DNA from 4 places in the Streptomyces sp. NPDC057623 genome. Region 3 is predicted to be linked to each of the others. Evidence: riboswitches for the same ligand, from Rfam matches in the RefSeq annotation. Region 3 holds a riboswitch; each other region holds the start of a gene.
What was found. Region 3 has a riboswitch for cyclic di-AMP ahead of ACFU95_RS45715 (transglycosylase family protein). Riboswitches for the same ligand answer to the same signal wherever they lie in the genome.

Region 1 (5,524 bases), on a different contig from region 3:
GAGCGTGCGCATCTCCAGCAGGTCGGCGGCCTCCTGCTCGGTCGGTTCGGCGACGCACGCGCCCGCGTGCCGCCGGGTCACCACGAAGCCCTCCGCCTCCAGGGTGCGCAGGGCCTCCCGGACGGGGACGCGGGAGACGCCGTAGCGCCGCGCGAGGAGTTCCTCGGTGAGCCGGCCGCCGCGCTCGTAGACGCCGGCGACGATGTCGTCCCGGATCGCGGTGCATACCGAGTGCGCCGGAATACGCATGACCGACCTCCGCCTTAATCCCCGTGAAACGTCGACGAATGACGTGTTCCCGGTGACTCTATTGCAACCGGACGGAATTTCCGACGGCGGGCCGGAATCCATGGATATTTTTTGGACAGTCGATCGTCCCGGAAACGCCGAAAGCCCCGGCACGGGAGCCGGGGCTTCGGGGAAGCAGTGCCTCGGGGAGGCGGACCGCTGAGAGGCGGGGCCTCGGGGAGACGCGGTGGGGACGTCAGACGTTCACGCCGTGCGAGCGCAGGTAGGCGACGGGGTCGATGTCGGAGCCGTACTCGGCCGTCGTGCGGGCCTCGAAGTGCAGGTGCGGTCCGGTGACGTTGCCGGTGGCGCCGGACAGGCCGATCTGCTGGCCGGGGGTGACGGTCTGGCCCACCGAGACGCCGATGGACGACAGGTGGCCGTACTGGGTGTACGTGCCGTCGTTCATCCTGATCACGATGTTGTTGCCGTACGACCCGCCCCAGCCGGCCTCCACGACGGTGCCGGAGCCGACCGCGTGGACGGAGGTGCCGCTGGCGGCGTGGAAGTCGACGCCGGTGTGGCTGCCGGAGGACCAGACGGCCCCGCCGGACTTGTAGCCGGTGGAGACGTACGAACCTGAGATCGGGGCGACGTAGGACAGCAGGCGCTTGCGCTCGGCCTCGCGGGCGGCGCGCTCCTTGGCCTCGCGCTCCTGCTTGGCCTTCTCGGCGGCCTGCTTGCGGGCGGCCTCCTCGGCGGCCTGCTTCCTGGCCGCGGCCTCCTGGGCGGCCTGCTTCTGGGCGGCGGCCTGGGCGTCGATCTGCTCGGCGAGCGTGTCGTCGACGGTGATGACGGGTATGAGACCGGTCTGCTCGACGGCGGGTTCGGCGGCGAGAGCCGGGGCGGCCAGGGTGCCTATGACGCCGGTGGCGGTGAGAGCGGCGACGCCCGCCGCGCGGGCGGTGGTGCGCTCGAACCGGCCGGGACGACGATGCTTCCCGGAGGCGCGGTTCTTCCCGGTGGCGCAGGTGAACGCCATGTAGTGGCTGGTCCTTTCCTTCCTTCTCGCCTACCGGGTTAGCTGACGGGTTCGGAGCAGGAAGGTCTCCTACGGACCCCCTCGCGGCTGCGCGGGCGTCCGATTCACCCCAGGGACTACGGGCGGGTCCCCGGCTCCCCTGGCTCGCGCCGTACGGGGACTCGGCGATGGCTGTCCGGTGCCGCGGGCGCGGCGCACTGCCTGACGGACAGCCCGGAAGACGCTAAGCGGCACCACTTTCAATCCCCAAACGGATCGCGGATTTTGTAGCGCATCCCACAGGCCAGACAGGCAACCTTTCCCTCAATTCGGGCATAAAGGGGCCCTGGTGACTTCGAAGTCACCAGGGCCCCTCACGCACGCGTGCCGTCGCCCGGCGCGGTGTCGTCCTCTACTCGGTCCTCTGCTCGGTCCTGTGCCCGGCCCTCTACTCGGCTGCCACGACGGTGACTTCGCCGATGCCGAGGGCCTCGACGGGCTCCCGGATCGCGGCCGCGTCGCCGACGAGGATCGTCACCAGGCGGTCCACCGGGAAGGCGCTCACGGCCGCCGCGGTGGCCTCGACGGTGCCGGTCGCGGCGAGCTGCTGGTACAGCTTCGCCTGGTAGTCGTCGGGCAGGTGCTGCTCGACCTGGTCGGCCAGCGTGTTCGCCACGGAGGCGGCGGTCTCGTACTTCAGCGGGGCCACCCCGACGAGGTTCTGCACGGCGAAGTCCCGCTCGGCGTCGGTGAGCCCTTCACCGGCGACCCCGCGCAGGACCTTCCAGAGGTCGTCCAGCGCCGGACCGGTGTTCGGGGTGTCGACGGAGCCGCTGATGGCGAGCATCGCCGCGCCCGTGCCGTCCGGAGCGGAGCGCATGACCTGCCCGAACGCGCGCACACCGTAGGTGTAGCCCTTCTCCTCGCGCAGGACCTTGTCCAGGCGGGAGGTGAGGGTGCCGCCGAGGCAGTAGGTGCCGAGCACCTGCGCGGGCCACACGCGGTCGTGCCGGTCGGGGCCGATACGGCCGATCAGCAGCTGCGTCTGCACGGCGCCGGGGCGGTCCACGATGACGACGCGGCCGGTGTCGTCCGCGGTCACCGGCGGGACCGGGCGGGGCTGGGCCGGGGAGCCGGTCCAGGCGCCCAGGGTGTCGCCGAGCAGGGCGTCGAGGTCGACGCCGGTGAGGTCGCCGACGACCACGACGGTGGAGGTGACGGGGCGCACGTGCCGCTCGTAGAAGGCGCGTACGCCCGCCGAGTCGATGCCCGTGACCGTGTCCTCGGTGCCCTGACGCGGGCGCGACATGCGCGAGGTCGCCGGGAACAGCTCCTTGGAGAGCTCCTTGGCGGCGCGGCGCGAGGGGTTGGCCAGCTCGTGCGGGATCTCGTCGAGCCGGTTGCGCACCAGGCGCTCGACCTCGGCGTCCTCGAACGCGGGCGCCCTGAGGGCGTCGGCGAGCAGCCCCAGCGCCTTCGGCAGACGGGAGACGGGCACCTCGAGGCTGACGCGGATGCCGGGGTGGTCGGCGTACGCGTCGAGCGTGGCGCCGCAACGCTCCAACTCGGCCGCGAACTCCTCGGCGGTGTGCTTGTCGGTGCCCTCGGAGAGGGCGCGCGCCATGATCGTGGCGATGCCGTCCAAGCCCTTCGGCTCGGCGTCCAGGGGCGTGTCCAGGAGCACCTCGACGGCGATGACCTGCTGGCCGGGGCGGTGGCAGCGCAGGACCGTCAGGCCGTTGTCCAGCTTGCCGCGCTCGGGCGCAGGGAACGCCCAGGGCCGGGCCTCGCCGGCCTGTGGCTGCGGGTGGAACTCCATGCTGGCGAGCTCGGTCACTGCGCCGACTCCTCGTTCTCGTCGGTGGCGGGGGCTTGGGCGTCCTCGGCCTCGTCGGCGACCGGCTCGTACACGAGCACCGCGCGGTTGTCGGGACGCAGGCGGGCCTTGGCGACCTCCTGGACCTCCTCGGCGGTGACGGCGAGGACGCGCTGCACGGCGGTGAAGGCGAGCTGCGGGTCGCCGAACAGGACGGCGTACCGGCACAGTTCGTCGGCGCGGCCAGCGACGGTGCCGAGCCGGTCCAGCCACTCGCGCTCCAGCTGGGCCTGCGCGCGCTCCATCTCCTCGGCGGTCGGGCCGTCCGCCGCGAAGCGGGCGAGCTCCTCGTCGACGGCCGCCTCGATGACGGGGACCTCGACATCGCCGGAGGTCTTCACGTCCAGCCAGCCCAGGGAGGGCGCCCCGGCCAGGCGCAGCAGGCCGAACCCGGCCGCCACGGCCGTACGGTCGCGCCGCACGAGCCGGTTGTAGAGACGGGAGGACTCACCGCCGCCGAGGACGGTCAGCGCCAGGTCGGCCGCGTCGCACTCGCGTGTGCCGTCCATCGGGAGCCGGTAGGCCGCCATCATCGCGCGCGCGGGAACGTTCTCCTCGACGACCTCGCGCAGCTGCTCGCCGATGGTTTCGGGCAGTGCGCCGTCGCGCGGCTCGGGCTTGCCGTCGTGAGCCTGGATGGAACCGAAGTACTTCTCGACCCAGGCGAGGGTCTGCTCCGGGTCGATGTCGCCGACGATGGACAGGACGGCGTTGTTGGGCGCGTAGTAGGTGCGGAAGAACGCGCGGGCGTCCTCCAGGCTGGCCGCGTCCAGGTCGGCCATCGAGCCGATCGGCGTGTGGTGGTAGGGGTGTCCGTCGGGGTACGACAGGGCGGTCAGCTTCTCGAACGCCGTGCCGTAGGGGACGTTGTCGTAGCGCTGGCGGCGCTCGTTCTTGACGACGTCGCGCTGGTTCTCCAGGCCCTCCTCGTCGAGCGCCACCAGGAGGCTGCCCATACGGTCGGCCTCCAGCCACAGCGCGAGCTCCAGCTGGTGGGCGGGCATGGTCTCGAAGTAGTTGGTGCGCTCGAAGCTGGTGGTGCCGTTCGGCGAGCCGCCCGCGCCCTGGACGAGCTCGAAGTGGCCCGTGCCCTTCACGCTGCTCGATCCCTGGAACATCAGGTGCTCGAAGAGGTGGGCGAGTCCGGTACGGCCCTTGACCTCGTGACGGGAGCCGACGTCGTACCAGAGGCAGACCGCGGCGACCGGTGTGAGGTGATCCTCGGAGAGCACCACGCGCAGGCCGTTGGCCAGGCGGTGCTCCGTCGCGGTGAGGCCGCCGGATTGTGCCTCCGGTGTGGCCGTGTGACCCATGGGCTAGGTGTCCTTCCGGTCGCGTGCGCTGCGTTTGCCGAGCAGTTCGGCTCAAGCTCCTGCCACTGTATGCAGCGTCCGAAGGGTCGGCGAAGTTCCCGGTCAGAACGCCGTGCCCGGACAAAGGTGATCACGGGCCGCGGGCGCCGCGGGGAACGGCGCTCGGGCCCGGCTCGCCGTCCCGTCCCGCGACCCCGTCGAGCGGGGCCGGCCGCGCAAGCTCCGGCCACGCACGCGGCGCCGGCACGGGCCCGTCCTCCCCACGACCTGGGACTGTGCCCGGCGGTCACTCCGCCGAGTGAACGGTCTCGCGGCGCACACTTGCCTTCGGTCCCGCCGGCCGCAAGCGTGGTCCGGGTCAGGACGGTTCGCGCCGCGTCCGCCCCCTGTGTCGCGGGGAGGGCCGGGCGTCGGCGACACTTCTCCGACGCCGGGCCGGAGCCCAACATCGGGTCCTGGTCGGTGGTTGTCAGTGCCGCGGTCCACAATGGTCCGCGTCAGATACCGCAAACGCTCGAGCGACCAGAACCAGAGGAGCCGGCAGCGATGGCCCGCCGCAGCACGAAGAACCCGCCGCCCGACGACTCGTACGAGGAGAAGATCCTCGACATCGACGTCGTCGACGAGATGCAGGGCTCCTTCCTCGAGTACGCGTACTCGGTCATCTACTCCCGGGCCCTGCCGGACGCCCGCGACGGCCTCAAGCCGGTGCACCGCCGCATCGTCTACCAGATGAACGAGATGGGTCTGCGCCCCGACCGCGGCTATGTGAAGTGCGCCCGCGTCGTCGGCGAGGTCATGGGTAAGTTGCACCCGCACGGCGACGCGTCGATCTACGACGCCCTGGTGCGCATGGCCCAGCCCTTCTCGATGCGCGTCCCCCTGGTCGACGGACACGGCAACTTCGGCTCGCTGGGCAACGACGACCCGCCGGCCGCCATGCGGTACACCGAGTGCCGGCAGGCCCAGGCGACGAGCCTGATGACCGAGTCGATCGACGAGGACACGGTCGACTTCACGCCCAACTACGACGGCCAGGAGCGGGAGCCGGTGGCCCTGCCCGCCGCCTTCCCGAACCTCCTCGTC
Region 2 (5,524 bases), on a different contig from region 3:
GTGGAACAGGTCCGCGACGGCCGCCTGGTGCGCCGGAACCGTCACCCACGCCGTCAGGGCGCGGCGCACGTCCGACCAGGCGGTGGGGCCCGCGGCGAGCAGCGGGTTCAGGGAGTCCTGGGCGAGCAGTGGGGCATACGGCGAGCCGAGTGCGTGGGCCGCCTTGCCCGCGTCGAGGACGTGGTCGCCGAGCCGGACGCCGACCCGGCGCGCGGAGTCCGAGCCGGGAAGGGAGAAGACGCCGTACGGAAGGTTGTGCGTGCCGAAGGGGTCGCCCTCGGGGAGATCGAAGGGGGGCATGGGGTGCTGCCTCACTCTCATACGCTCCGTGCCATGTGGTCGGGCCACACGTTACGGGTGAGGTGCCGGTCTTGGGCAGTGCCGAGCTCGCGTCGCCGGGCCGGTGAATCACCAGGTCGCGGTACCCGGCCGAGACTCGGGCGCCTCCGACGCGATGCGCTGACGCGGCCGCCGGACCACGGGGGAGTGAAATCGCAACAACCGGAAGGAAGTTGCGCAGGCTGAAACAGAATCCGAACCGGAACAGGTGTCAACACATGTGAACACAGCAGCCGTCCGGTTCACGTCGAGTCGATGGGGCTTCCTGTCCGTATTCTCTGATCATGGCCCCACCCATCGCATATTCACTCATCGCCACTGACCTGGACGGGACGCTGCTCCGAGGCGACGACACGCTCTCCGACCGCTCCCTCGACGCGCTCGCGCAGGTCGCGGCGGCCGGTGCCCAGCACCTCGTCGTGACAGGACGGCCGGCGCCCAGAGTGCGGCCGCTCCTCGACGTCCTGGGCAGCCGGGGGCTCGCGGTGTGCGGACAGGGCGCGCAGTTGTACGACGCCGGCGCGGACCGTCTGCTGTGGTCCGTCACCCTGGACCGGGAGTTGGCGGAGACCGCGCTCGGCAAGATCGAGGCCGAGGTCGGGGAGGTGTACGCGGCCGTCGACCAGGACGGCGTCGACGGGCTCACGCTCATCGAACCCGGGTACCTGATGCCCCACCCCACCCTGCCCGCCGTACGCGTCCAGTACCGCGACGACCTGTGGTGCGAGCCGATCAGCAAGGTGCTGCTGCGCCATCCCACCCTGTCCGACGACGAGTTGGCTGCGACGGCGCGATCGGTCGTCGGTTCCCTCGCGACGGTCACCATGTCCGGGCCCGGGACCGTCGAACTCCAGCCATGCGGCATCACCAAGGCGACCGGTCTCGCGCTCGCCGCCGAGCACCTCGGCCTCGGCGCGCACGAGACCATCGCCTTCGGGGACATGCCCAACGACATCCCCATGTTCGACTGGGCCGGCCGCGGGGTGGCGATGGCCAATGCCCACCCCGAACTCAAGGCGGTCGCCGACGAGGTCACCCTCTCGAACGAGGACGACGGCATCGCCGTCGTCCTCGAGAGACTGTTCGCGGGCAGTTTCGCCGATCTCGCCTAGTAGGGCCCGTTGACGTTGTCGATCGAGCCGTAGCGCGCGGCCGCGTAGTTGCACGCGGCCGCGATGTTCGCGACCGGGTTGAAGGGGTCGTACACCGTCCCCGGCACGTGGTAGGCCGCGAAGGTGGGGTCGATGACCTGGAGGAGGCCCTTGGACGGGGTGCCCGCCGCGGCGTTGGAGTCCCAGTTGTTGATGGCCTGCGGGTTGCCCGACGACTCGCGCATGATGTTGCGGTGAATGCCCTCGTACGATCCCGGAATTCCGTTCTGTCCCATGATGTCCAGGGCGTTGCGGATCCAGCCGTCGAGGTTGTCCGGGAACGTCTTCACCGACGACTGGGTGGCCTGGGCGACGGCGGACTTCTTGGCGGGCGCGGGCGCCTTCTCGGCCGTCTTGGTCGGCGTGGCGGCCGTCTTGGTCGCCCGGACCTTCAGGTCGACGCCCGGGTGGATGAGCCGGGGGTTGTCGCCGATGGTCGCGCGGTTGTCCTTGTAGAGCTGCTTCCAGCCGCCCTGCGCGTCATACCGATCCGCGATGCCGTAGAGCGAATCGCCCTTTTTCGTGGTGTACGTAATGGTCTTGTCCTTCGCCACGGAGGGCGCGGACCGGGGTGCCGCCTGGGCGGCGCTGGGGGCCTGGGCCGGCTGGGCGGCGCTCGCGGTGGTGGCGCTCAGCAGCGGGAGCGCGAGGGCGGCGGTGCCGGTGCCGGCCATGGCGACACGGCGGGTGAGCGGACTGGTGCTGGGGCGGCGGTGCTTGCCTCGGGACATGGCGCTGTTCCTCTCCGGCGCCTGCGAGGTGAGCTGTCGGGTTCGGGCGGGAGATGCCCGGCCGCGCCGCCGTGCGGCGTCGCGACTTCACCCCTAGCCGTCCGGTGCGCCATCAAGGCGTCCGGTCCGGCGGCCTACCTGGGTCCCCCGCTCCTGCCGTACGTGTGTGAGTTCCGTGGGTGGATGACTCGGGCGGCGGCAGGATTCGGCGTCCGCCCGACTGAGCGGGAACGTATGCGAGAGCACATGTCCGGAACAAGTGCCGTGGTCACCTGACGTGCCGGTTGACCATGGTCTGGTGGGTATGGGGTACTTGATCCTTTGCGGTTGCCAAGCCTCAACTTGCGTGTGAGGCAAGGGGAGACGAGGGGGTGCCGGGCGGTGCGGGCGGCCGGGCGGGCGTGACCCAAGTCACTGGCATCCACAAGAGCGGCAAATCGGGCAATGAATCCAACTCGCCTTTATCCGGCTGTCCGTGGAGTCCGTTTCTCCCATGTGCGGTGGAAAAGTACCTCTTCGCCCTCCAGGCAGACGACCTCGTTGGAGACGACGAAGTCATGCCGGTCACAGCTGATCTCCGAGCGCGTCCGCACCGTCGCGTCCCATGCCTGCTCCGGGCGGTGCAGACGGATCGACCACTCCGATCGGGTGCGGGCCGACAAGGGGTCCGACTCGTTGATCGTGTACGTCTCCAGCGCGTCCTCGGTGAACTCCAGACCGTCGGGGTACACGCGCGTGCCGCCGTACCGAGGGTCGACCTCCAGGCGCCACTCGCCCTTGGCCACGTCCCGCACGACCAGCCGCTCGGGGCGCGGCTCGTCCAGCGTGACGGGGGAGTTCACGCCGAGCGGCTCCGCCTGTTCCGGTTCCTCGAAGGTGATCGCCGTGCCGTTTGCCGTGCCCTCCGCCACGTCGTCCACCGTTTCGTCCAACGCACGCGCGCGTACCGGAAGTTCCAGGGAGCTTCCCGCCGGTTCCAGGCCGAAGCCCGCCGCCGAGTCCGGCTGGGGCCAGATCCACGGCCAGTACGCGGAGGAGACCGCGAGGCGGATGCGGTGACCGGGCGGGAAGGCGTGGCCGATGCCGTTCAGCTCGAAGGTCACGTCCTGGGTGGCGCCCGGCTCCCACGGCACCGCACGATCGCGGCCATGGCGGGCGGACAGGTTCAGCACGCCCCGCGTCACCAGGGTCGAGGCACCGTCCGGCGCCACGTCGCAGAGCCGGGCGACGACCTGCCCGCGCGGCACCTCCGACGTCAGCCGCAGCCGCACCCTCGGCCGCCCCAGCACCCAGGTCTCCTCGCCCACTTCGAACTCGAAGCACGCCGAGCGCGCGTCCTCCTCCCGCTGGTCGGGCGGCAGGTCGGCGTCGTTGCCGAACGGGAAGAAGCGTCCGGCGTCGATGCCGGTGTGCATGGGAGAGCGCACCAGGACGGGGGCGCCCTGGAAGGCGTACGTCACCGCGCGCACATGGGGAGAGGGCCAGGCCGGCTCGCCGACCCAGCGGCCGGGCAGCGTGGGGTACACCGTGGCCGGCGGGTGGGAGTCGCTGACGTAGGAGCGCAGCAGGGGCTCGGACATGACGCCGGTGTCCTCGTCCTTCAGCCAGTGGTCCCACCAGCGCAGCGTCTCCTGGAGAAAGCCGATGGCCGGGCCCGGCGGCAGGCCGCGGTCGGGGTACTGGTGCGACCAGGGGCCGATCAGGCCGCGGACGCGGTCGGCGGGCAGGTGCTCGACCAGGCGCAGGACCGTGTCGCGGTACGGGTCGTGCCAGCCGCCCACCGCCAGGACGGCGGCGTCGATCGCGCCGTAGTCCTCGCAGACGCTGCCGTGACGCCAGTAGTCGTCACGGGTCTGATGGCCGAGCCAGGTGTGCAGGAACGGTTCGACGGACTCCAGCCGCCTGAGCCACATGTCCCGCCAGGCGTCGCCGATGTACAGCGGGTCCGGTGGGCGGGCGACGAAGGCGAGCATGGTCGACGCCCAGGCGTGCATATCGACGGCGAGGACGGAACCTCCCATGTAGTGCACGTCGTTGTCATAGCGATCGTCCGTCGAGCAGACCGTGACGATCGCCTTGAGCGGCTCGGGCGCGAGGGCCGCGATCTGGAGGGAGTTGAAGCCGCCCCAGGAGATGCCGAACATGCCGACTTTGCCGTTGCACCAGGGCTGGGCCGCCAGCCAGTTGACCACCTCGACCCCGTCGGCCAGTTCCGTCGCCGAGTACTCGTCCGTCGGCAGGCCCTCGCTGTTGCCGTGGCCGCGGATGTCCACGCGCACGGAGGCGTAGCCGTGGCCGGCGTACCAGGGGTGGCGTTGGTGGTCGCGGGGCGCGGTCCAGTCGGTGAGGCGGTACGGAAGGTATTCGAGGAGCGCCGGTACGGGCTCGTCCGTCAGGGGGCGCCACACGCGCGCGTACAGCAGGGTCCCGTCCGGGAGCGGGATGCGGAGGTCTTGGTGGGTCGTCTCGTAGGGGAAGGACGTACGGATGTGCATGGGCGGGGTCCCCGTCGGGTCAGTGCACCGGCTGCGTCGTGTCGGGTCGGTGCACGGCGTGCGTCGTGTCGGGTCAGTGCACCGGGTGCATGGTGCGGCGCAGCCAGCGTGTCGCGGCCATCACGGCGAGCCCGGCGACCACCGCGATCGCGCCGTTGACGCCGAAGTAGGCGGGCTTGGACACGTCGTCGTAGAGCTTGACCGTCTGGGCCTGGATGCCGTTGGCCAGGGCGAGGGACAGGAACCAGAGGGACATGGTCTGGCCGGCGAAGGCGGCCGGGGCGAGCTTGGTCGTGGCCGACATGCCGGAGGTCTCCAGCAGGACGTCGCCGAGGCCGAGCAGCAGGTACGAACCCACGATCCACCAGACGGACATCAGGTAGTCGTCGGAGGAGTGCCCGGAGGTCGGGAGCGCCATCAGCAGGAAGGACAGGCCACCGAGGACGACCCCGATGGCGATCTTGTTGGACGCGTGCGGCTGGCCGCGCCCCATGCGGACCCACAGCGCGGCGACCACGGGCGCGAGGGCGACCTCGAAGGCGCCGAGGGCGGAGGCGTACCAGCCGGCCGGGAAGTCGAAGCCGAGGATCGACGTCTCGGCGTTCGTCGAGGCCAGCAGCATCATCGTCGAGTACGCCTGGAACAGGATGAAGTTGAAGACCGTCGAGGCGAGGAAGAGGACGACGTACGGCCGCAGTCGGCCGCGTTCCTCGGAGGTCACGCGCGGGCTGGAGAACATCACCGCGAAGTAGACGACCGGGGCGATCACCGAGACGACGGTGAGCAGGTCGACGAAGCGGTCCATGGT
Region 3 (5,524 bases):
TGAAAAAGATGCGGGGCTATCTCGCCGAGCTCATCCACCGCAAGCGCGAGGCGCTCCCCGAGACCCCCGCCCCCGGCGAGGACCTCATCTCCGGCCTCATCCGCGCCTCCGACCACGGTGAGCACCTCACCGAGAACGAGGCCGCGGCCATGGCCTTCATCCTGCTGTTCGCCGGCTTCGAGACGACCGTCAACCTCATCGGCAACGGCACCTACGCGCTGCTCACCCACCCCGAGCAACGCGCTCGTCTCCAGGCGGCGTTGGCCGCCGAGGAGAGGGGCCTCCTGGAAACCGGCGTGGAGGAACTCCTCCGCTACGACGGCCCCGTGGAACTGGCCACGTGGCGCTTCGCCACCGAGCCGCTCACCCTCGGCGGACAGGACATCGCGGCCGGCGATCCCGTCCTCGTCGTCCTGGCCGCCGCCGACCGGGACCCGGCACGGTTCGCCGACCCCGATGTCCTCGATCTCGCCCGCCGAGACAACCAGCACCTCGGGTACGGCCACGGCATCCACTACTGCCTCGGCGCCCCGCTCGCCCGGCTGGAGGGCCAGACCGCCCTCGGCACGTTGCTCACCCGCCTCCCGGACCTCCGACTCGCCGTGGACCCGGGCGAGTTGAGATGGCGCGGCGGACTCATCATGCGCGGGCTGCGCACGCTTCCGGTGGAGTTCACCCCAGTTGGGTGAGTGCGTCCCCCTTGGCAAACGTGACACGCGCTCAAGTCTGTGATCTTCACGTGATCTGCGCGGCATTAACTTGTGACAAGTGATCGTCTGCCTATACCTTCACGCATCAACGACGGCGCCCAGGTTTCACGCGCCGCGGTCACCGTTGTCTCGCGAAAGGTCCCCGCATGCTCTCCGGGAACGGTCGTCACCGTCGCCCCCGTCAGGCCCCGGCTCTCCTCGTCGCGGCCGGAGTGACCGGGTCCGCCATCGCCATCCCGCTGCTCGGCGCCACCAGCGCGAGCGCCGCCGACGGCACCGTGTGGGACAAGGTGGCCGAATGCGAGAGCGGCGGCTCCTGGAGCGCCGACGAAGGCAACGGCCAGTACGGCGGGTTGCAGCTGACCCAGGACGACTGGGAGAAGTACGGCGGCCTGGACTACGCCTCCAGCCCCGACCTGGCGAGCCGTTCCCAGCAGATCGCCGTGGCCCAGGACATCCTCGCGGACCGGGGTACCAGCCCCTGGGGCACCTGTGCGGTGCTCAACGGACTCACCAAGAAGTCCGGGGCTCTCGACCTCGACACAGGGGTGGGTGAGGACTCGCCCTCCGAGGTGTCCGGCTCGTCCGGCTTGCTCGATTCATCCGGCTCGTCCAACTCATCCAATTCATCGGACTCATCCGACTCGTCCGGGAAGTCGGACCAGAAGGACGACTCCTCTGACGCGTCGAGTGACTCCTCGGACGCTGCGTCTGATTCGTCCCGGGATTCTTCCCCTTCGCCCTCTTCGTCCCCTTCATCACCTTCGGCGGATGACGCCGACGCGTCCGACGCGTCGCCCGACACCAAGGCGTCGCAGTCGTCCGACGGCTCTCCCGTGGAGGACTTCGAGGGTGACAATCAGGACAATGTGGTGCAAGACGTAGGCTCCTGGAGCCTTGTCGACACCGGAGCGGTCGACGCCGGGACGTCCGGCCCGGGGCGCCATCGGGGCCCCAGTGCCGACGAGAGCAAGGCCGTCGACGGTGCCGACAAGTCCGCCAAGTCCTCCGGCCGTCACGCCTCCTACGACGTCCGCGCCGGCGACACTCTCGCCTCCATCGCCGACTCCCTTGACCTCGAGGGCGGGTGGCGTGCGCTGTACGACGCGAACAAGGACGCCATCGGCGCTGACGCGAACCACATCTTCGCCGGTCAGACCCTGGACGTCCCCGTCGAATAACGGTCGAACAGGGCGAAAAACAGCGCGAGTTCGCGTCACTATTCGCACCTGAATGTCCGTTTTGAGGGCGGTGAGAGATAGATCTCAGAAGCCCTGATCGTCTTTGTAAAACCCGGAATCGCATGTCTACGGTCATGACCGCTCGCCACCAGTGCGAGCCCCGACAGCCGTCACGCCGAATCCTGCCGGCGGCCGTGCGGGAACAGTCGTCGCGTCAAGCGCCGTAGGCAGGAGCGGGGGACCCAAGGTAAGCGCCGGGTCCGGCAGTTGAGGCTCTTCGGGGCCGCACGGCCGGAACCGGCTCGGGGTGAAGTCGCGCAACAGCAGCCGAGAGGCGAGCGTGCGCGGCCGGGCAACTCAACCGGCCCGAACCCGACAGCTCACCTCGTAGGCGTCGGTGAGGGGATCTCTCCATGCTGTTTTCCAGCAAGGGCAAGCACCGTCGTCCGTCCAAGGCCGCTCGCGCCATAGCCGTCGTCGGCGTCACCGGCGCCGCCGCGGTCGCCGCCCCGCTGATGGCGGCCGGCAGCGCCTCCGCCGCCACCGCCTCCGAGTGGGACGCCGTCGCCCAGTGCGAGGCCGGCGGCAACTGGTCCATCAACACCGGCAACGGCTACTACGGCGGTCTGCAGTTCTCCGCCTCGACCTGGGCCGCGTACGGCGGCACGGCGTACGCCGCCACCGCCGACCAGGCCACCAAGGCCCAGCAGATCGAGATCGGCGAGAAGGTCCTCGCGGGCCAGGGCAAGGGTGCCTGGCCGAACTGCGGCACCGGCCTGTCGAGCGCCGCGTACAGCGGCTCCGGCTCCTCGCAGAGCACCGGGACCGCCCCTCGCGCCACCGAGGAGCAGCCGGCCTCCCGCTCCGCCGAGCGTCCGGCCGCCGAGAAGAAGTCGACCAAGACCGTCACCACCCCGACCGGCAAGAAGGTCAAGAAGGGCGACGGCGAGTACAAGGTCGTCAAGGGCGACACCCTCAGCTCGATCGCCGAGGCCGAGAAGGTCAAGGGCGGCTGGGAGAAGCTGTTCCAGCTGAACAAGGACATCGTCGAGGACGCCGACCTCATCTACCCCGGTCAGCAGCTGCACCTGAAGTAATACGCGGGAAACAGCTGAACCACAGCGCCCTCACAGCCGTGGACCTCATCGTGAAGGCGTCGTGAGGGTCACCCCCGTCCCCGCGAACTCCCCGCCTCGGTGCGTCTTCCCCCGTACGCACCGGGGCGGGGCTTTTTTGTGCCGGTGTCTTTGTTCCGTTCGGAAACAATTTACTCTCGGTTCTGTCCACGGGGCGGTCGACCGCTGGCTGAACGCCCGGAGCCGGTTAGGCTCGTCTCGCAGTACCCACCGCGGACCGCTTACCCGCGTCACATCCCAAGAAGGAGATGCTCGTGCCGTCCATCGACGTCGTCGTAGCCCGGGAAATCCTCGACTCGCGAGGCAACCCCACCGTCGAGGTCGAGGTCGGCCTCGACGACGGCAGCACGGGTCGTGCCGCCGTTCCGTCCGGTGCCTCCACGGGTGCCTTCGAGGCCATCGAGCTCCGCGACGGCGACCCCAACCGCTACCTGGGCAAGGGTGTCGAGAAGGCCGTCCTCGCCGTCATCGAGCAGATCGGCCCGGAGCTCGTCGGCTACGACGCCACCGAGCAGCGCCTGATCGACCAGGCCATGTTCGACCTGGACGCCACCGACAACAAGGGCTCCCTCGGCGCCAACGCCATCCTCGGCGTCTCCCTCGCCGTGGCCCACGCCGCCTCCGAGGCCAGCGACCTGCCGCTGTTCCGCTACCTGGGCGGCCCGAACGCGCACCTGCTGCCAGTGCCGATGATGAACATCCTGAACGGCGGCTCGCACGCCGACTCCAACGTGGACATCCAGGAGTTCATGATCGCCCCCATCGGCGCGGAGTCCTTCTCCGAGGCCCTGCGCTGGGGCGCCGAGGTCTACCACACCCTCAAGAAGGTGCTGAAGACCAAGGGCCTGTCCACCGGCCTCGGCGACGAGGGCGGCTTCGCCCCGAACCTGGAGTCCAACCGCGCCGCGCTCGACCTCATCATCGAGGCCATCAAGCAGGCCGGTTACGTCCCCGGCGAGCAGATCGCGCTCGCGCTCGACGTCGCCGCGTCCGAGTTCTACAAGGACGGCGCGTACGAGTTCGAGGGCAAGTCCCGCTCGGCCGCCGAGATGACCGAGTACTACGAGGAGCTCGTGGCGGCCTACCCGCTCGTCTCCATCGAGGACCCGCTGTTCGAGGACGACTGGGCCGGCTGGAACGTCATCACCGAGAAGCTGGGCGACAAGGTCCAGATCGTCGGCGACGACCTCTTCGTCACCAACCCGGAGCGCCTGGCCCGCGGCATCGAGGAGGGCTCCGCCAACGCCCTGCTCGTCAAGGTGAACCAGATCGGCTCGCTGACCGAGACCCTGGACGCCGTCGAGATGGCCCAGCGCAACGGCTTCAAGTGCATGATGTCCCACCGCTCCGGCGAGACCGAGGACGTCACCATCGCCGACCTCGCCGTCGCGGTGAACTGCGGCCAGATCAAGACCGGCGCCCCGGCCCGCTCGGACCGCGTCGCCAAGTACAACCAGCTGCTGCGCATCGAGGAGATCCTCGACGACGCCGCGGTGTACGCCGGCCGTAGCGCTTTCCCGCGCTTCAAGGGCTGAGCAAGGCACACCCCGGCTGACCGGCTGACCCCCACCTGGGGTGAGCCTTAGCCAGTCGTACGTACGTCCCCGTACTCGGTCCCGTACCGTGTGCGGGGACGTACGCGTGTGAAACGGGAGGCGGGACATGGCCGTCAAGGACCGGGACCGGTTCTCCACCGCGACCAGGATCCGGCTGCTCGGCGAGCAGACGGCGGCCCGCGTCTACCGCTCCCAGACGAAGCGGCAGGCCCGGCGCTCCAGGCTCACCGGACGCGCCGCGCTGCTCGCGCTGGTCCTCTGCTCCATGGTCGTGGCGCTGGCCTACCCCATAAGGCAGTACGTCTCCCAGCGCGCCGAGATCGCCGACATGCAGCGGCAGAAGGAGGAGGCCGCCCAGCGCGTCGAGCAGCTGCGCGACCTCAAGGCACGCTGGCAGGACGACGCGTACGCCGAGCAGCAGATCCGGCTGCGGCTGCACTATGTGCTGCCCGGGGAGACCGGCTACGTCGTCGTCGACCCGGACGCGGCCAAGCAGGCGCGCACCGACCAGAGCGCGGCAGACCGCCCCTGGTACGCGAACATCTGGGACGGGGTCGACAAGGCCGACGCCGCCGACCACTGAGCCCAGCGAGACCCGATAGAAAGACAGGCATGCACACGCCCCCGCCGCCCACCCCGCGTACCGAGCCCACCGACGCGGACGTCGAGGCCTTCAAGCAGCAGCTCGGGCGTCCCCCGCGCGGGCTGCGCGCGATCGCGCACCGGTGCCCGTGCGGCCAGCCGGACGTCGTCGAGACGGCCCCGCACCTGCCCGACGGCACGCCCTTCCCGACGCTGTACTACCTGACGTGCCCGAAGGCGTCGTCGGCGATCGGCACGCTGGAGGCGAACGGCGTGATGAAGGAGATGACGGCCCGGCTGGAGAGCGACCCGGAGCTGGCCGCCTCCTACCGGGCCGCGCACGAGGACTACGTACGGCG
Region 4 (5,524 bases), on a different contig from region 3:
TTACGTCATGTACGTCCTGTACATTTTTTACAGGCACTCCGCCAAGGGAGCGTGAGCCATGACCCGACCGACCGCCCGCCATGTGCTGCCCGAGTTCACCGAGCGCACGAGCAGCGGCACCAGGACGCAGGACCCGTACTCGAAACTGCTCGAGGAGCGGATCGTCTTTCTCGGCACACAGATCGACGACATCTCGGCGAACGACGTGATGGCCCAGTTCATGTACCTGGAGCACAAGGACCCCGACCGGGACATCTCGCTGTACATCAACTCGCCGGGCGGCTCGTTCAGCGCCATGTCGGCGATCTACGACACCATGCGGTACGTCACCTGCGACGTGGAGACGATCTGCCTGGGCCAGGCCGGCGCGTCCGGCGCGGTGCTGCTGGCCGCGGGCACTGCGGGCAAGCGATTCGCCCTGCCGGGGGCCCGGGTGGTGATCCGTCAGCCGGGGCTGCCCGAGCCGGTCCAGGGCCAGGCGAGCGATCTGGCCATCCAGGCCGACGAACTGACGCGCGTTCGGGTCCGCCTGGAGGAGATGCTCGCCCTGCACACCGGGCGCAGCCGCGAACAGGTGAGCGAGGACATCGAGCGGGACAAGATCCTGAGCGCTCAGGAGGCGCTGGAGTACGGACTGGTGGACGCGATCATCCCCAGTCGCAGGGCCACCGCCGCGCCGCCCACCGGGCGGTGACCGGCCCGTGCTGCCACCCGAGCTGCCGCCCCTGCCCGCACTGACCCGCGCGGAGGGCGAGTTGATCGACCGTTACCTCGATGCCGTCGACCTGCTCGGCCGGATCAACCCGGGTCGGCACGGCGACACCTACAGCGGACTGCGCGCCGCCCAGGCGCTGGTCGGCAAGGCGGCCGAGCTCCGGGACGCGCTGGCGCTGATGCACCAGCGGGGCGAGACCGAGCTGCACGCTCCCACGCTGGCGCGTGCGCTGCGCGTGCTGGACGGAGAACGCCGCACGGCTCGCGTCACGGTGCCGCCGCGCTCCGACAGTTGACGACCCGTACAGACCGGTTCCGGACGTCCCGACCCACTGTCGAGGCGTCCGGAACGCAGCTGAAACGGACCAAACGACGTACCGCCTTTCGGCGTAGCCGCCTGTCCTTTTGAGCGCCCGTCAAGGTTGCGCAACGGGTGTGACCCCAAGGCGGAATCAAGCGTTCCGCCCCAGGTCCGGGGCTCCTCGGGCACCTGGACGCCCACTCGAACAAAGGGGTGTCCACCCGAACGGGTGAGTGGTGAGTAACACCACAAATCCCCGGTTCCGTTGGGATTTTCGTTCATCCGTGCGTCAAGATCCCTGACTGACGACAAGCCCCCGCCACAGCGGCGGGGCGGTCCGGGCGGACGCCGAGTCCTGCCGCCGCCCGGATGACCGGTCGACAGGAGTGGATCGGCAGGAGTGGAGGACCCGAGCAAGACGGGTCGCCGGAGCGGACGTTCGTTCGATCCGAGCCGCCCTTGGGGTGAAGCCGTGGCAACGCGGCCGGGCAACTTCGCCAGCCCGAATCCGACAGGTCATCCTTCACAGGCGGCTGACGAAGGGTTGCGCATGACTGCGCTCAATCGTGTCCCGTCGCTCATGGCCCGGGCCGGTACGGCCTCGGCTCTCACCATCGCCGCAGTGGGCGGCTCGATCGTGGCGCCCGGCTTCGCCTCCGAGGCGGAGGCCGCCACGCCGGCGACGAAGGCACTCCAGGTCGCGGCCTCCAAGAAGGGGTCCCCGTACAGGTGGGGCGCCACAGGCCCGAACCGGTTCGACTGCTCCGGGCTCACGCTGTACTCGTTCAAGAAAGCGGGCAAGAAGCTGCCCCGTACGGCGGCCCAGCAGTACAACAAGACCCGCCACATCTCCGCCACGAACCGCAAGGCCGGAGACCTGGTGTTCTTCCACTCGGGGTCGAACGTCTACCACGTCGGCATCTACGCCGGGAAGGGAAGGATCTGGCACTCCCCGAAGAGCGGGGACGTCGTGAGGCTCCAGAAGATCTGGACCAGGAGCGTCTGGTACGGCCGGGTCAAGTGACCTTCCCGGGGGCGGGGGGGGCGACCTGACACGCCGTCACCGCCCCCGGGCCCTTCAGAGGGTCTGTAGCGGCCCGGCGAGGAGTGCCGCGCCGAAGACCGTCAGCGCGGCGCCGGTGACCGTCGTGACCGCCCGGGCGGCACGCGGGCGGCGCAGCCACCTGCCGAGCCGGTCCACCAGCAGGGCGACCGCCTGGAACCACACCAGCGCGATCGCGAGCACGATCAGGGCGAGCAGCAGCGTCCGGGGCAGCGCCGGAGCGCCCGCCGGCACGAACTGGGGCAGCACGCTGAGGAAGGTGAGGGACGCCTTCGGGTTGAGGGCGTTGGTCACGAAGCCCTGCCGCAACGGCCGTGTGGCGGAGTCCTCGCGCTCGTGCACGACTTCGGCGCGCCGCTGCCGCAGCGTCTGGACGCCCAGGTACAGCACATAGCCGCCGCCTACCACTTGAAGCGCGCGGAACAGCGCCGGTACGGCGGTCAGCACCGCGGCGACCCCCACCACCGCCAGCGTCACATGCACCAGCAGCCCGGCCCCGATCCCGAGCGCGCAGACGATGCCGGCCCGGCGGGAGACGAGAGCGTTGCGTACGACGACGGTGAAGTCGGCCCCGGGCATGGCGACCAGGCCGGCGGAGACCCCGGTGAAGGCGATGAGCTGAGCGTCCATGCCTGCCAGCCTGCCGCGCGGAAGCCTTCAGCAGGTATTTCGAATAGTCTGGGTGTTCCTTAAGCAATGCTTTAGGCAGGGCCGTCAGACAGGCTGAGAGGCCCCGCGCTCGAAGGGACCCGCCATGTACGACCCGACCCGCCTCGCCGCCCTGGTGGCGGTCGCCGAGGCGGGTTCGATCACCCGGGCCGCCGAGCGGCTCGGCTACACCACGCCCGCGCTCTCCCAGCAACTGGCCAAGCTGGAGCGCGAGACGGGCACCGCCCTGCTGGTACGGCACCATCGCGGGGCCCGGCTGACGGGTGCGGGCGAGCTGCTGGTGACCAGGGCCCGGCGGGTGCTCGACGAGCTGGAGCGGGCGCGGCACGAACTGGCCCGGCTGACCGGGCTGACGGGCGGCACGCTCCGGCTCGGCACCTTCCAGACCGCCGGCATCCATCTGCTGCCGCCGGCTCTCAGCGCCTTCCGCCGGGCGCATCCGGACGTGGAGCTGACGGTCGCCGACTACGAACCCTCCGCCGGCGTCGCCGCCGTGGCGGCCGGGGAGATCGACCTGGCGCTGACCCACGCCTATGAGCCGGGCGCCCCGACCCCGCTCGTCTCCTCCGTCCTCGTCGAGCCGATCCTCGTCGAGGAACTGGTCCTGGTGTCCGCTCCGGGCCACGCCCTCACCAGCGGACCGGCGCGGCTGCCGCTGACCGAGCTCGCCGGGCAGCCGCTGATCAGCATGGCGCCGGACGCGCCGGCCCGGCGGGGTGTGGAGGCGGTGCTGGCCCGGGCCGGGGCCCTGCCCTCGGTGCTGGTGCCGACGCCGGGGTATCTCCTGGTGTGCGCGCTGGCCAGTGCGGGGCTCGGGGTGGCGGTCGTACCGGAGATGGTCGCGCGTACGTCGGTCACCCCGGTCGGGGTGCGCGCGCTGGAGGGCGGAGAGCTGCGCCGGACGATCTCGGTCGCCCATCGCGGTGACGAGAGGGCTCCCGCCGCGGACGCCTTCCGGGCCCTGCTGCGGGGCACGTTCGGCCGGTCCGGACAGCAGGGGTGAGGGGTCAGGAGTCCTGGGGTCCCGCCGCCGGGACGGGTGCCGCGGGCACCGTCCAGGGCAGTTCGATGGAGATGGTCTTGCCGCCCTCGCGGGTCGGTCGCACTCTCAGCTTGCCGCCGCACTCCGCGGTCAGCCAGCGGATGATGACCATGCCGCGGCCGTTGTCCTGCTGGACGGCGGCCGGCAGCCGCTTGGGGAAGCGGGGGTGGCTGTCGGTGACGCCGATGCGCAGGTGTTCGTCACGGTCGAGGACGAGGTCCACCGTGAAGGTGGGTGACTGCCCGAGGGTGTGCTGTACGGCGTTGGTGGTGAGCTCGGAGACGATCAGACGGATGGTGTCGGCCACCTCCGTGTCCGGTGGCAGTCCCCACTCGGCGAGAGTGGTGACCACGTAGGACCGGGCCGCGGAGACCGAGGCGGGATCGCTCGGCAGAGTGACGGATGCTTCCAGATGATCTGCCATGGCGACGTCGTCCCTTTCCCAACGGGACCGGAGTCCGACACGGAGCGGAGGGTTCGAGTACGGTCCCGGACTGGTGCTTCGTCGCCAGACTGCCATTACCAGGGCCGTCAGGGTGCCGATCCCCCAAGATATGCATATATCTGTCGCTCGAAGCGGTGAACTCTGCGACGGCAGACCGTATTTGGGCGGCTCGGTTGGAGTAAGGAGTTGCCCATGCAGCACGGTCCCGCGGTGCGCCGCAGAAAACTGGGCGCGGAACTGCGTGCGTTGCGCACCGGCGCGGGGCTCACCAGTGGTGAGGCGGCCCGGCTGGTGGGCTGGCACCAGTCCAAGGTGAGCCGGATCGAGACCGGCTCCAGCGGCGTGAAACCGGCCGATGTGCGGTTACTGCTCGACGCGTACGGCGTACAGGACGCCCGGCTACGGGAGTTGCTGCTGGTGCTGGCGGGGTCCGACGAGGGTGCCGGGCGGCATCACTGGTGGCACGCGTACCGCGGAGTGCTGCCGCCGACGTACCGCGACTTCATCAGTCTGGAGTCCCAGGCGAGCGCGATGCGCACCTTGGAGACCTCCGTGGTGCCCGGGTTGTTGCAGACGCCCGAGTACGCGCGGGCGGTGACCCGGGCCGCGGTGGGCGGACTCGCCGACGAGGCCGCCGACGCCGACGAACGGCTGGAGGCGCTGGTCGCGGTCCGTCTGGCCAGGCAGGACGTGCTGCACGCCGATCAGCCGCTGGTGCTGAGCGCGGTGCTCGACGAGGCGGTGCTGCGCCGGGAGATCGGCGGGCCCGAGGTGATGGCGCGGCAGTTGGGGCGGCTGATGGAGGCGGCACGGCTGCCCCAAGTCCGGCTCCAGGTGCTGCCGTTCGCGGCCGGTGAGCATGTCGGCATCACCGGGCCTTTCGTTATCTTCTCATTTTCGCGCACTTCTGATCTGGATGTGGTTGTTCTCGACCACTTGACGAGTAGCCTCTACCTCGAACGGGAAGAAGACCTCCAGGCCTACACGGAGGCCTTCAACGCCCTTCGGATCCACGCCCTTTCGCCCGAGGAATCGCTGGATTACATCGCCGCGCTTGCCGGCGGTGCGTAAGGAGGCACCATGACCGCAATGCCTCGGAACATCACGTCGAGTACCGATCTGCCCGGTGCGCGATGGCTGCGCAGCAGCTACAGCACCGGAGCGAACAACTGTGTGGAGACGGCGCGGCCGCACTCCGGTCCCTGGACCGGGCTGCTGGCCGTGCGCGACTCCAAGGACCCGGCCGGACCCGCGCTGCTCTTCTCCCCCGAGAGCTGGACGGGCTTCACG

Region 1: another riboswitch for cyclic di-AMP. It lies ahead of ACFU95_RS48920 (M23 family metallopeptidase); the one in region 3 lies ahead of ACFU95_RS45715 (transglycosylase family protein).
Region 2: another riboswitch for cyclic di-AMP. It lies ahead of ACFU95_RS01740 (transglycosylase SLT domain-containing protein); the one in region 3 lies ahead of ACFU95_RS45715 (transglycosylase family protein).
Region 4: another riboswitch for cyclic di-AMP. It lies ahead of ACFU95_RS10460 (C40 family peptidase); the one in region 3 lies ahead of ACFU95_RS45715 (transglycosylase family protein).

The regions. Positions count from the first base shown of each region.
Region 1 is NZ_JBHVGZ010000120.1:9,355-14,878, reverse strand. It holds gene ACFU95_RS48925 (GntR family transcriptional regulator) at 1-249, opposite strand, end outside; gene ACFU95_RS48920 (M23 family metallopeptidase) at 485-1,270, opposite strand; cyclic di-AMP (ydaO/yuaA leader) riboswitch at 1,284-1,447, opposite strand; gene ACFU95_RS48915 (M16 family metallopeptidase) at 1,698-3,086, opposite strand; gene ACFU95_RS48910 (M16 family metallopeptidase) at 3,083-4,438, opposite strand; gene ACFU95_RS48905 (DNA topoisomerase (ATP-hydrolyzing) subunit A) at 4,985-5,524, shown strand, end outside.
Region 2 is NZ_JBHVGZ010000001.1:359,439-364,962, reverse strand. It holds gene fahA (fumarylacetoacetase) at 1-300, opposite strand, end outside; gene ACFU95_RS01745 (HAD family hydrolase) at 624-1,451, shown strand; gene ACFU95_RS01740 (transglycosylase SLT domain-containing protein) at 1,448-2,221, opposite strand; cyclic di-AMP (ydaO/yuaA leader) riboswitch at 2,227-2,410, opposite strand; gene ACFU95_RS01735 (CocE/NonD family hydrolase) at 2,683-4,716, opposite strand; gene ACFU95_RS01730 (peptide MFS transporter) at 4,790-5,524, opposite strand, start outside.
Region 3 is NZ_JBHVGZ010000093.1:14,537-20,060, reverse strand. It holds gene ACFU95_RS45725 (cytochrome P450) at 1-689, shown strand, start outside; gene ACFU95_RS45720 (transglycosylase family protein) at 857-1,891, shown strand; cyclic di-AMP (ydaO/yuaA leader) riboswitch at 2,101-2,300, shown strand; gene ACFU95_RS45715 (transglycosylase family protein) at 2,305-2,988, shown strand; gene eno (phosphopyruvate hydratase) at 3,276-4,562, shown strand; gene ACFU95_RS45705 (septum formation initiator family protein) at 4,690-5,166, shown strand; gene ACFU95_RS45700 (DUF501 domain-containing protein) at 5,196-5,524, shown strand, end outside.
Region 4 is NZ_JBHVGZ010000007.1:135,226-140,749, forward strand. It holds gene ACFU95_RS10450 (ATP-dependent Clp protease proteolytic subunit) at 59-694, shown strand; gene ACFU95_RS10455 (hypothetical protein) at 702-1,010, shown strand; cyclic di-AMP (ydaO/yuaA leader) riboswitch at 1,352-1,562, shown strand; gene ACFU95_RS10460 (C40 family peptidase) at 1,566-2,039, shown strand; gene ACFU95_RS10465 (LysE family translocator) at 2,094-2,708, opposite strand; gene ACFU95_RS10470 (LysR family transcriptional regulator) at 2,833-3,750, shown strand; gene ACFU95_RS10475 (ATP-binding protein) at 3,755-4,213, opposite strand; gene ACFU95_RS10480 (helix-turn-helix domain-containing protein) at 4,427-5,305, shown strand; gene ACFU95_RS10485 (DUF397 domain-containing protein) at 5,315-5,524, shown strand, end outside.